3 regions of the Mycobacterium novum genome follow, and region 3 is predicted to be linked to each of the others. Evidence: riboswitches for the same ligand, from Rfam matches in the RefSeq annotation. Region 3 holds a riboswitch; each other region holds the start of a gene.
What was found. A riboswitch is a leader RNA that binds a small molecule or an ion and turns the genes downstream of it on or off. The one in region 3 is predicted to bind magnesium.
Positions count from the first base shown of each region.

Region 1 (4,259 bases), 2.2 Mb from region 3:
ACCGACCACATGCCAGCGATCCCATCCACCGCGCTCACCTCCAGTGCCAACAGCCTAGATCGGCCCGGCGACGGTCACTCCGGCGACAGGGCCGCCTGCCCCTCGGCGTGCCACTGCACCGCATAGACGCCCGGCTGCAGCGAGAGCTCGCCGACCAGGCGCTCGAGCCGTTCCGGCGCCCGGTTATCCGACAACATCGTGGCGGTCAGGGTCATGTTGTCGTCGCCGGCCGGGCCGGTGTGGATCCCCCGCAGCACCAGGTCGTTGCCGGCGGTGTGCTGCACGATCTGGGCCCGCAGGTACTTCTCGGACTTGGGCCGGCAGACCACCTGCACCTGGTACGGCGACTGCGGCTCGTCCTCCTCGATGTGCTGATCACGGTCGATGAGCCGGCCCAGCGGTCGCAGCAACAGGTGGGTGCCGACGATCGCGCCGGTGCCGATCACCGCGAACAGCACGTCGCCGGCGGCCGCCAGCACCCCGACGGCCGCCGAGCACCACAGGGTCGCCGCGGTGTTCAGGCCGCGAACGTTGAACCCCTCCCGCAGGATCACCCCGCCGCCGAGGAATCCCACCCCGGACACCACATAGGAGGCGACCCGGGTGGAACTGGTGTCACCGGCGGAAACCGAGTAGAGCACGAACAGTGTCGCCCCGGCCGCCACCAGCGCATTGGTGCGCAACCCGGCCATCCGTGCCCGCCACTGCCGTTCCAGCCCGATCAGCGCGCCGCAGCCCAGCCCGACGGCCAGCCGCAGCGTGAACTCGGCGACGCTCAGCGTCTGCATGGTCCCAACGATGTCACAGCTATCCGGCGACCACCGGCCGAGCCATGACCGTCGGCTTGAAGCCGTACCGCGGCGCGGCGAATCCGTAGTTGCGGCCCTGCCCGGCGCCGGCCAGCGGCACGCCCGGCATACCGGCCGCGCCGGCCTCCGGCGCGTGTGCGGCAACGGTCCAGCCGGTGGCGGCCACGGCGCTGCCGGGAGCTGCGGTAGCCGGGATGGACGCCGCCCACGACTGCGGCACCGACAGCGCGCCGACCGTGGACGCCTGCCCCATTGTCGCCGAGGCAGTGCCCAGACCCCCCAATCCGGCGCCCAGGCCGTGCATTCCGTGGCCGAGTCCGCCGCCCAGCCCGAGCCCGCCGAGCATCGGCGTGAACGGGTCGATGGCGCCCAAGCCCAGCGGGTCACCCGCGGCGATGGCAGCACCACGCACCACCGCCATGTCGGCGGCGAAGTTGGAGATCCCGGCCGCGCCCATCGGGCTGAACGAGCTGCTCATCAAGTTGGTCATCGCGTTGCTCAGGTCACCCGTGCTGATCCCCTCGCCCCCCGTGACCGGCGGCTGCACCGGCGCGGCGAGGGTCTGCAGCGTCTGCGGCGTGTTGGTAATCGCTTGCGACAGTGTGGATTGCGCATTCGACGAGGCCGCGTTACCAGCGGCCTGGGCAACCGCGGCCTGCTGGACCGCCTGCGACGACGGGTCGGCGACCTCGTGCGGTGAGTTGAACGGCGTCACCTTGGTGGCCACCGCCGACGACGCCGCGTAGCCGTACATCGCCGCAGCGTCCTGGGCCCACATCTGGCCGTAACGCGCCTCCGTCGCGGCGATCGCCCCGGTGTTCTGGCCCAGGACGTTGGTGGCCACCAGGGTCGCGAGCTGTGAGCGGTTGGCGACGACCAGCGGCGGCGCCACCGTCATCGCGTACGCCGCGTCGAACGCCGCGGCTGCCGCCTTCGCCTGGGCGGCAGCCTGTTCCGCCCGGACCGCGGTGGTGCCCATCCACGCCGCGTAGGGCGCGGCCGCGGCGGCCATCGCGTTGGAGGCCGGCCCCATCCAGCCCTCGCTGATGAGCCCGTTGATGACCGACTGGTAGGCGGCCTCGGCCGAAGCGAGTTCGGCGGCCAACTTGTCCCACGCCGCCGCGGCGGCCATCAGCGGTCCCGAGCCGGGGCCGGTGTAGATACGAGCCGAGTTGAATTCCGGCGGGAATGCTCCGAAGTCCATGGCATTGCTCCTAATTGACTGGTGGTTGAGAGAGTCTGGTGTTGCGCGGGTGTGCAGGCACGTCGATATCCCGATACGCGTTGCGTCCGCAGCTGGCCGGAGGCACGAATCGGGTTAGCCGGTCATGGCGACATACCGGAGCCGGGCGCGTCGACGAAATCGCTGCTCGACGGAAAGTTCGAGCTGACAAGCATTTTCGCCGACATGCCGAAGCCTGACGTGTTCCGCTGACGGAAGCACGCCAGATGACGAATTCAGCGCCGGTGCGAATCAGATGGTGAAAGCAGTACCGAGATCGAGCGAGACGAACATCGATCTCGGATAGGAACTATCACTCGGACTCAATGTCGCTCTCACCTCCTCTCGGCCTGGGCACGCGCGGGTGCCTGCACGTATGCACACAGAGGTGGGGACGCCCGGCGACAGCCGGACTTTCGCACCCCTCTCGTCAGAGCTTCGGCACTGCACGGCGTGTCCTGCCTGCGCATGCAACGCAGGTCCGGAAGCCACTTGGGCTCAACCCTTAATCCGGGAGGAGCTGTCCTGACCCGGGGCGTCTTTCGACGTTCGGGGTCAGTGGCCTATATCCGTGCAGACGCCTCACCTAACGAGGTGCTTGCCTCACCATAATGCACCAGCTAACTGGCAGGGTCAATCAGACACCGCGCGACGGCAGCGGCTCGCGGGCCAATAGTCCGCTTCGGTGGCCAAATCGCCTGCTGTCGGGCAGAAATCGCACGGGCTTCAGCCGGGCTGCCGACCCGGCCCGGCGTTATTCTGCCCGTCGGGATTGACGTGCACCGCATGCACGCCGGGTTGCTCGGCGAGTTCCTCGAGCAGGCTGTCGAGGCGACTGGGGTCAACGTGCCAGTGCTGCACATCGGTGGTGCCGGCCAACTCGGTGACCAGGCGTTCCAGTCGGCTCTGCGCGTGGCCGTTCATCGCGGCGGCGGGGCGGCTTCGCGGTGCGGCGCCGGTGAGCGCCCGCGCGGCCAGGCTCGCCAGCGCGATGTCGCCGAAGACCCCCGTGGGGATCTGCGCTCCGGCGACCGCAGCGGCCGGCGCTGCCGCCGCGGCGGCGCCGGGCAACGCCGCTGCGGCCATCTTGGCCACCGGGGCGGTCGTCACCCAGTTCGGCGGAACGCTGAGCCGGCCGATCCTGCCCGGGCCGCCGGCACCGGCCGATACCGGCCCGGCGCCGACCGGTTGCGGCAGTTCCGTTGCGACCAACGACGTTGCGCCGGAGCCGAATCCGGCTTGCCCGCCGGTTGCCGCGGCGATGTCCAGGTCGATGTTGAGATTACGGGAGTACTGGACCATGCCGTAAAGCACGGTCTTGATCGCGGCGTTGAACGGCACGATGCTCTTCGGCAGCACCTCGATGTAGGAAGCGATCTGGGCCAGTGACAGCGCCGTGGTGGTCTGCGCCGGCTGCGTCGAGGCTGCCGCAACCGCCGCCGCCGGAGCAAGCCCGTTCAGCGCCTGAGGAATGGCGGTGATCAACCGCGACAGCTCAGCGTGCCCGCTGGCGGCGGTGGCAGCGGCGACCGCCGCCGCCTGCCCACCCTGCCGCGCGGGGTCGGTGGTGGGCGGTGGTTCGGCGAACGGGGTCAATGCGGTCGCGGCGGCCGACTTGGCGGCATAGCTGTACATCGCCAGCGCGTCCTGGACCCACAGTTGCGCGTACTCGACGTCGAGCGACGCGATCGCCGCGCTGTTCTGCCCGAGCACATTCGACGCGACGAGCGTCGCCTGCGCGCTGCGGTTCGCCGCGATCATCGGCGGTGGCGCGACGGCGGCGAAGGCTTCGTCGAAGGCCGCCGCGGCCGCGGTGGCCCGGGCGGCAGCCTGCTCGGCCAGGGCTGCGGTGGAGTCGAGCCAAGCCAGGTAGGGTGCCACGGCGGCGGCCATCGACTCCGACGCCGGCCCCAGCCACCACTGGCCGGTCAAGCCCGATAGCACCGATCGGTAAACCCCGGCAGCCGAACCGGTTTCGGCGGCCAGCCGCGCCCACGCGGCCGCGGCGGCCAGCATCGGCCCGGAGCCCGGGCCGGCATACAGCCGTCCGGAGTTGACCTCCGGCGGCAGCGCGGCAAAATCCATTCCCCTCACCTCCGGCCCCGTGGCGACCCGGTGTCCGGCGGAACCTGCGCCTCGGTGTCGAAGTAGATCTCGTGGACCCCGGGCTGTCCGGCCACCTCGCCCAGCAGACTCTTGAGCCCGCCCGGCTCGACGTGCCAGTGCCG
Region 1 covers NZ_AP022562.1:4,377,402-4,381,660, forward strand. The annotation lists gene G6N19_RS20605 (sterol desaturase family protein) at 1-29, opposite strand, end outside; gene G6N19_RS20610 (MgtC/SapB family protein) at 75-788, opposite strand; gene G6N19_RS20615 (PPE family protein) at 808-2,013, opposite strand; M-box (ykoK) riboswitch at 2,447-2,632, opposite strand; gene G6N19_RS21660 (PPE family protein) at 2,758-4,116, opposite strand; gene G6N19_RS20625 (PPE family protein) at 4,122-4,259, opposite strand, start outside.
Region 1: it holds a riboswitch for magnesium, as region 3 does, so the genes downstream of both, G6N19_RS20615 (PPE family protein) here and G6N19_RS09715 (PE family protein) in region 3, are expected to answer to the same signal.

Region 2 (4,259 bases), 550 kb from region 3:
CGGTCCGGCCGCAGCTACTCGGCGACGATCGTCGGCGCCGAGTTGACCGTCAAGGGTGCGCCGGAGGTTGTCGGGCCCGCCTGCGGCGGGGACCCGGCGATCCGCAAGACGGTGCTGGGTATGGCCGGCGAGGGGCTGCGGGTGATCGCCGTCGCCCGGCGGGAACTCTCCGCCGCGCAGGTCACCGCCCTGGGTGAGGATCCGGATCCGGAGGACATCGGCCAGTTCTGCGGCGACGGGCTGACGTTCGTCGGGTTGATCGGTATCGCCGACACACCCCGGCCGGAGGCCGCCGCCCTGCTGGCCGACCTGGACCGCTGGCAGATCCCGGTGCGGCTCATCACCGGCGACCACCCGGTCACCGCCACCGCGATCGCCCGGGAGCTCGGCCTACAGATCAGCGCCGATCAGGTGATCAGCGGCGCGGAGTGGGATGCGTTGTCCCGCAAGGGCCAGGAAGTCGCGGTAGCCGAGCGGGTGGTGTTCGCCCGGATGTCACCGGAGAACAAGGTGCAGATCGTGCAGACCCTGGAGCGCACCGGCAAGGTGTCGGCGATGGTCGGTGACGGCGCCAACGATGCCGCGGCCATCCGCGCCGCCACCGTCGGGATCGCGGTCGTCGCCCACGGCAGCGAGGCCGCCAGCACCGCCGCCGACGTGGTATTGCTCGATGGCCGGATCCACACCCTGCTCGACGCGTTGGACGAGGGCCGGGAACTGTGGCAGCGGGTGCAGGCAGCGGTCGGGGTGCTGCTGGGCGGCAACGCCGGCGAGGTGGCGTTCGCGATCATCGGCAGCGCGCTTACCGGGCGCTCACCGCTCAACGCCCGCCAGCTGCTGCTGGTGAACATGCTCACCGACGCACTGCCGGCGACCGCGCTGGCGGTCAGTGAACTGAACGACTCGGCGGCCGCCACGGCGCGTGGCCCGGATCCCGACGCGCTGTGGCGCGCGGTGGCGGTGCGCGGGGTGACGACCGCGTCGGCCGCGGTGGGCGCCTGGACGCTGGCCTCGATGACCGGCCGCCAACAGCGGGCCTCCACGGTCGCGCTGGTGTCGCTGGTCGCCGCCCAGCTGGGCCAGACGCTGCTGGACTCGCATGACCCGCTGGTGGTGGCGACCGCGGTCGGCTCGCTCGCCGCAATGGGGACGTTGATCTCCATTCCGGGCGTCAGCCAGCTGCTGGGCTGCACCCCGCTGGGTCCGCTGGGCTGGGCTCAGGCGCTGGGGGCGGCGACGGTCGCCACCGCCGGCGCGGCCGTGGTGCCGAGGCTGCTGTCCGGCTTGCAGGAGTCAGCCGACAAGCCCACCCAGTTCATGGTGCCCGTGCCGCGCCAGCCGGACGGCACCCCGACCTCCGACGGCCACTCCGCGCCACGGCTGCGGCTTGTGCACAATGGGGACACCGGCTCTCGCCGCGGAACGGCCGCGGCCCGATCATCCGGCGACCCGTCGCCACCAGGAGGCTCATGATGGCGGACAAGACGCGGCGCAGCGCATCCCAGCGGGAAGCGGTGGCCCACATCCGGGATGCCGAGGGCTTCGCGGTGGAATTGCCGCTGTTCGGCAAGGTGACGGTGCCGCGACCCGAGCAGCTGGCCTACTACGGCGGGCTGGCGCTGCTGGCCGCGTTCGAGATCATCGACTGGCCGGTAGCCGCTGCGGTGGCTGCCGGCCACATTCTGGCCAACAACCACCGCAGCGAGGTACTCGAGCAACTCGGCGAGGCCTTGGAGGACGCCTAGCAGACGCCTAGCGAAGACGTCTGTCCGCGGCCTCGGTCGACTCAGTGGTCGACGGTCAGCACCCCGACGCGCCACAAGAGTGCATACATCTGGTGCAGGGGACCACTGAGCAGCCGGGTGGCCATGTCGACCACCGGGTCTGAGGCGGGCGCAGCCGGTGCACCCCGGCGGGTGTCCACCTTCTTCGCCGTGCTGATGGCACGCGGGGCCGGCGCCTGGATGTCGGTGTAGGCGATTGCAACCATGATGATGGCCTCCTAGTCGCGTAACGCCGCTACGCGCTCAGCTGGAGGCCGGAATCGGGGCTCAACTGGAGGCGGTATGCGACCGTTCGGATGGGGACGGAACAGAAGTCAGATATCGGCTCGGACTATCACCGGAACTCATGCGTCCCTCACCTCCTCTCGGTCGCGGGCACGCGTCGGCGTGCCGGTTTCACCGCAGGCTTTGGAGGCAGCTCCGACGACTGTCGGAAGACCGCACCCCTCTCGTCAGAGCTTCGACACTGCACGGCGTGTCCCGCCCGCTCAGATCCGCGAGCCGGAAGCCACTTGGGCTCAACCCTTAAGCCGGGAGGAGCTGTCCTGACCCGGGGCGTCTTTCGACGTTCGGGGTCAGTGGCCTGTGTCCGTGCAGACGCCTCACCTAACGAGGTGCTTGCATGGTCCATAGTGCATCAGGAATGCGCCCGGGTCAATTCAACTCACCCACCGGTTTCCACACGGTTCGGTCACGACCCGGCAGCATCGTCGAGGTGCACCGTCACCCGGGTTCCGCGGGCGCCCGGGGCGCTGTCGGACCACTTCACCGGCTCGCCGGCGTAACGCCCCGGCGCCGCCCACGACGTCAGCGCACCGAGCACCATCATCACCGCCGCGGCGGCGAACACCACCGCCAACCCGGTATGGAACGGCCCGGAGATCAGTTGCGGGAAGAAGCTGTGCCCGGTCAACATCTGGGCGTCGACACCGGGATGGTCCAGCGCACCGGAGGGCCCCAGCAGTTCGCCGATCGGGTTGTAACCCAGAAACGCCGCGAACAGGCTGCCCACCGGCGGGGTGTTGGCCACCTGTTCGGCGACCTCGGCGGGCACTCCCCGCTGCTGCAACCCCGCACCCATCGCCTCCGGCAGCGTGTTTGCCAGGCCGATCACCATGAGGGAGAAGAAGATACCGATCGACAACGACGTGCCGGCGTTGAAGAACGTGGCCCGCACACCCGAGGCGGCACCGCGCTGCGCGGCCGGGACGCTGGACATGACCACGGCAGTGTTGGGCGCGGTGAAGATCCCGCCGCCGAGTCCGTTGAGGAAGACCAGCGCCGCGAAGATCCGATAGTCGAAGTCGACCGGAAGCAGCACCAGCGCCACAAACGTCACCGCCATCAGCGCCATCCCACCGACGGCGAACGGGCGGGCGCCGTGCCGGTCGGACAGCGACCCGGCCACCGGACCGGCCAACAGGAAGCCCACCGTCATCGGCAGCAGGTAGATGCCCGACCACAGCGGGGTGGATTCGAAGCTGTAGCCGTGCAGCGGCAACCAGATCCCCTGCAGCCAGATGATCAGCATGAACTGCATGCCGCCGCGCCCGATCGCCGCCAGCAGCCCGGCCGCGTTGGCCATGCCGAACGCCGGGATCTTGAACAGCCGCACATCGAGCAGCGGCGCGGCGACCCGCAGTTCGATGACGCAGAACAGCGCCAGCAGCGCCACCCCCAGCGCCAGCGAACCCAGCACCACCGGGCTTGTCCAACTGGTCGGCGAATCACCATGCGGCTGAATGCTGTAGGTGATCGCGGTCAGCACCACGGTCAGCCCCAGACCCAGCGTCACCGTTCCCGCCCAGTCCAGCTTGGCCGGTGCGCGCTCGCCGAGTTCGTGCAGCGAACGCATCGACCAGACGGTGCCCAGCACCCCGATCGGCACCCCGACCCAGAACACCGCCCGCCAATCCCACTCCGACAACAGCCCGCCGATCAACAGGCCGACGAAGGAGCCGGCGACCGCCGCCACCTGGTTGACCCCCAGCGCCATGCCACGCTGATTGGCCGGGAAGGCGTCCGTGATGATCGCCGCCGAGGACGCGAACAGCATCGCCCCGCCGACGCCCTGCACCACCCGCCAGCCGATCAGCCACCGGGCGCCGGCGCCGAGGTCGAACGGATCGATCGACAGCGCGATCGCCGCCACCGTGAACACCACGAAGCCGGCGTTGTAGATGCGCACCCGGCCGAACATGTCGCCGAGCCGGCCGAAGAACACCACCAGCACAGCCGACACCAACAGGTAGCCCATCAGCATCCACAGCAGGTAGCTCACGTTCGCCGGATCCAGCGGGTTCAGCCCGATGCCGCGGAAGATCGCCGGCAATGAGATCAGCACGATCGAGCCGTTGACGGTGGCCAGCAGCACACCCAGCGTGGTGTTGGACAGTGCTATCCACTTGTAGCGCGGGTGATCGCGGCCGTAGCGCAACCGGCGACCGCCGGCCGCGACAGCACCGGAGTCGACGC
Region 2 covers NZ_AP022562.1:1,539,103-1,543,361, forward strand. The annotation lists gene G6N19_RS07070 (cation-translocating P-type ATPase) at 1-1,473, shown strand, start outside; gene G6N19_RS07075 (hypothetical protein) at 1,470-1,745, shown strand; gene G6N19_RS07080 (Rv1535 family protein) at 1,787-1,990, opposite strand; M-box (ykoK) riboswitch at 2,222-2,405, opposite strand; gene G6N19_RS07085 (MFS transporter) at 2,476-4,259, opposite strand, start outside.
Region 2: it holds a riboswitch for magnesium, as region 3 does, so the genes downstream of both, G6N19_RS07080 (Rv1535 family protein) here and G6N19_RS09715 (PE family protein) in region 3, are expected to answer to the same signal.

Region 3 (4,259 bases):
AGATCGGTTCTTGCGCCGTGCTTCGCCGCCGGCTTCATCGGCTGCGTGACCCTGCTGCTCAGTGGGTTCACCGCGTTCGACATTCTGCTGTACCGATACCACAGCCCCGAAGCGGCCGCGCTGCTCTACGACCTGGCGTTCGGTCTGCTGGCCATGTCCGGTCTGCCCACCGTGGTGGCACTGGGGGCGTTCGCGGTCGCGGTGTACGTCCACGGGGTGCTGCCGCGATACACCGCCCACCTCGCGGTCGCCGCTGCCGCGGTACATCCGCTGTTGCTGCTGGCGTTCATCGTCGGCACCGGACCGCTGTCGCTGGAAGGGCTTTCGATCACCGCCATGCCGGCGTTCTTGTTCGCCTGGATCCTGGGAACCGCGCTGGGGATGCCACGCAGGCCGTAGCTGTCGGCTCCTCGGCTCGCCCAAGCCGCGCCGCTGTACCTACCCGACCACCACTGGACGCGGCATCACGGTGAGCTTGGTGCCATAGCGCGGCGTGCCGAGGCCGAAGCTGCCGCTACGTCCGCCACCGTTCGGGAGCATCGGAGGCGGCATGGCGGTCACCGACCTGCTGTCCGGGGCGACCGTCCAGCCGCTGGCTGTTCCGGCACTCGGCGCAGCCGCCGGGACGGCCGTTCCCCAGCTCGGTGGCGCGGACAAGGATCCGACCAGGGTCGCTCTGCCCACTCCGGCCGACACCGGGGAGCCTGCGCCCCCGACCGCAGCTCCGGCAGCGCGGCCGGCGGTCTCGGCCGACGCCAGTGTCATACCTGGCGCGGAGCTGAGCCCGCCACCGGTGAGGGCGGCCGTGCCGCCCTCCATGCCGCGGGCCAGAAACCCGAGCGTAGCCAGACCCGCGAAGCCCTCGAGGTTCCCGCCCGGGTCGAAGATCCCGGTTGCGGCGATCGTGTTCCACAGCTGCGCGTTGATGTTCAGGCCCGAGCCGTCGTCGTGGCCCCAGGTTCCGTCGAAGAGGCCGTCGAAGAACTTCGTCCAATGCCAATCTGGGTCCGTCGGCCTCGTGCCCTCTGCCGGCGACGCCATGCTCCGCAATGCGCTGGGCACCTGGGAGTGCGCATCTCCGGTGTCGGCTGGGAGGGCGCCAGAACTGCTCTCGTCGTCTGAAGTGGTGGTCTCCGGTGCTACCGCGAACGGAACCAGTTCGGTGGCGGATGCGGCAGCGGCGGCGTAGCTGTACATCGCAACGGCGTCCTGCGCCCACATCTGCGCGTAGCGGGCTTCGGTCGCCGCAATCTCCGGTGTATTCAATCCCAGAGCGTTGGTCTTGACCAATGCCGCCAACATCACTCGATTGGCTGCGATCGCCGGCGGCGGCACCGTCATGGCGTAGGCCGACGCGTAGGCATCGGCGGCGGCGTAGGCCTGCGCTGCGGTCTGCTCCGCCTGTTCGGCGGTGACGCTCATCCAGCTGATGTAGGGCTCGGCGGCCGCGGTCATCGCCGACGCCGAGGGACCCCACCAACCTTGGCTGACCAGGCCCGCCACAGACCATTCGAAAGATATTGCTGCAGAACGTAATTCTGCCGCCAACAGGTTCCATGCCGCCGCAGCGGACAGCATCGGATCGACACCCGGACCGGCGTACATGCGTGCGGAATTGACTTCCGGGGGAACTGCTCCGTAATCCATTATCAGTAAACCCTTTCGCTAGATCGAGATGGCGTTGGCGGCGTCGGTCGCTGCGTAGGACTGCGCGTTGCGCTGCAGCATGATCACGAACCTCTCGTGCACCACAGCGGCGCGCTTGCTGATCGCCTGGTACATCTGGGCATGCCTGGCAAACTGAGCGGCGGTCAGTGCAGAGACCTCGTCGGCGGCCGCCGGAACCACCCCGGTTGTCGGCCCGACGGCGGCCGTGTTCTGCGCAGCCACCGCGTTGCCGATGCTGCTCAGTTCAGCCGCTGTCGCGGTGAGTTCTTCGGGAAGTGCAGACACAAAAGACATCGAAACTCCTTATGAAATAGCGAATAACGTTGCGAGGGCACAAAATTCGCACGCTGGAAACCGCGCTCGGGTCAGTGGCCGGGGAGCGCGGGTACGGTATGGCGCGAGCCGAGTCAGAAAGTGAAAGCGGCGCCGCGAACGGGTTCGAGCGAAGTGGTCGTCGAACTCGGATAAGGACTATCGTCCGGACTCAATGTCACTCTCACCTCCTCACGGCCAGGGCACACGGGGATGCCGGCGCAGCATGCACATCAGGGAGAGCCGGGCCGACGACACCGCCGGCCGGCACCCCTCTCGTCAGAGTTTCGGCACTGCACGCCGTATCCGGCCAGAAGCCGGAAGCCACTTGGGCTCAACCCTTAAGCCGGGAAGAGCTGTCCTGACCCTGGGCGTCTCTCGACGTTGGAGGTCAGTGGCCTGTATCCGTACAGACGCCTCACCTAGCGAGGTGCGTTCGCCGCCATGTTGGCAGCAACAGTGCGCGGAGTCAACTCGACCGGCGTGGCGTGACTGTCGCGCCGGACCAATCTGGGCATGGAAACCCGCTGGAAGGCACCGGATTTCGTAGTGAAAATGATGTGCCTCGCCGAATCCGACGTTGGCCCCATGGAGTGCTTGCCGAAATACGTTGGATATCAGTCTGGTTCGCAAGAGCCGGACTCTCGGAGCGGAGAGGCGCCCCCGTTGAGTCCGCGTAGAACTCGCTGTGCGCGGTGTGAAAGTGCGCTATGCATCGGTAACACCAAGCTAGGTTTTGCGCCAGGGCGCCAGCAGCAGTTCGCACGCGCGGCGCATGTCGGTTTCGGCTTGCGCCGGTGTGGTCTCACCCATCACCGCCCACGACAAGACACCGTAGGCGCACTGCTCGACCAGCAGCGCGAGCTGGGCGTCCTGCGATGCGGGGCGGGTGATCCCGGCGACCGACAGGATGATCTCGCGCAGATTGAAGTCGCCGGCCGCTCCGGACTCGGCTCGCCGGGCATTGACCGAAGTGATCATCGCGCGGGCCAGCCGGGGGCGGGCGAGCATGGACCGGCAGATGCCGGCCATGAGTTCGCTGATATCGGCTGCCGGACATCCGGTCGCCGGCTCCGGCGGGGTGACGGATCGGGTGTAGTGCAACAGCAGCGCGCTGAACAGGTGATGTTTCGTCGGGTAGTAGCGATAGACAGTGGTGATTGAAACGCCGGATTGATCCGCCACAGCCTGCATCCGGACCGCCTCCAGCCCGTCGCGGGCGCCGAGTCGGGCGGCGGTGGCGAGAATCCGTTCGCAGCGCCGTCGTTGGGCGGCCGTCCTGGGAGTCGCCGGCTCGCGATCAACCGGTGGGCGGGGCATCGGGGTCCGGGATGGGCGCGCCACCGAGCAGCTTCTGCATCATCCGATGGGACGCGAGCACGGCTGCGGCCCGGTCGAGCGTGGCGCGCAGCGCGGGATTCCCGGCATGAGCCGAGACGACGTGCACCGGGCCGTGGGGGAGCTGGGCCAGTCCCTCGCGGGCGACATCGGCCGGATCGGACACCGGCATCCCGGCGATATCGAAGTTGAGCCCCACCCGCTGCATGGCCGGTGTCCTGGTGACGCCGAGCACCAGTTCGAGCACATGCACGTTGTGTTCGCGCAACTCCAGCCACAGGCCTTCGGCGTAGATCCGGGTGAACGCCTTCACGCCGCCGTACACGCTGTGTCGCGCCGAGCCCTGGTAGCCGGTGAGCGAGCCGACCAGCAGCACGCCGCCGCGCCGGCGAGCACGCATCGGGCCGGCGAAGTGATGGATCAATGCCAGCGGAGCCGTCACGTTCAGGTCGATCACCTGCTGGAAGGCCGCCAGGTCGCCGTCGAGGAACTCTGCGCTGTGGGTGTTGGCCCCCGCGTTGTAGATCAGCAGACCGATCTCGAGATCGGATGTGGCAGCGAAGATCTGCGCGCGGCCATCCGGATCGGTCAGGTCCACGGCCAACTCGCGGACCTGCCCGCCCAACTCGCGGCAGCGTTCGGCGGTGTCGCGCAGTGGCCCGGATTTGCGGGCGATCAGGACTAGGTTGATCCCGGCCCGGGCCAGCAGTAGGGCGAACTCCGCGCCGACGCCCTCCGAACCGCCCGCGATCACGGCCCAGGGCCCGTACTGGCCCCGCCACTCGCCGCTGGACACGCGCCGCCTCCATAACTAAAATTGATTCCAGTTTTTCTGAAGACTACCTCAGCCACCAGGCGCAACGAAAGTGCAGGAAGCCATTGCGGTACGACCAAGCCAGGGCCTGTCGATGAGACTCGGCCTGTTCACGCCGGTGGTGATC
Region 3 covers NZ_AP022562.1:2,091,608-2,095,866, forward strand. The annotation lists gene G6N19_RS09705 (hypothetical protein) at 1-399, shown strand, start outside; gene G6N19_RS09710 (PPE family protein) at 439-1,647, opposite strand; gene G6N19_RS09715 (PE family protein) at 1,666-1,962, opposite strand; M-box (ykoK) riboswitch at 2,245-2,417, opposite strand; gene G6N19_RS09720 (TetR family transcriptional regulator) at 2,710-3,300, opposite strand; gene G6N19_RS09725 (SDR family NAD(P)-dependent oxidoreductase) at 3,281-4,114, opposite strand; gene G6N19_RS09730 (LLM class F420-dependent oxidoreductase) at 4,227-4,259, shown strand, end outside.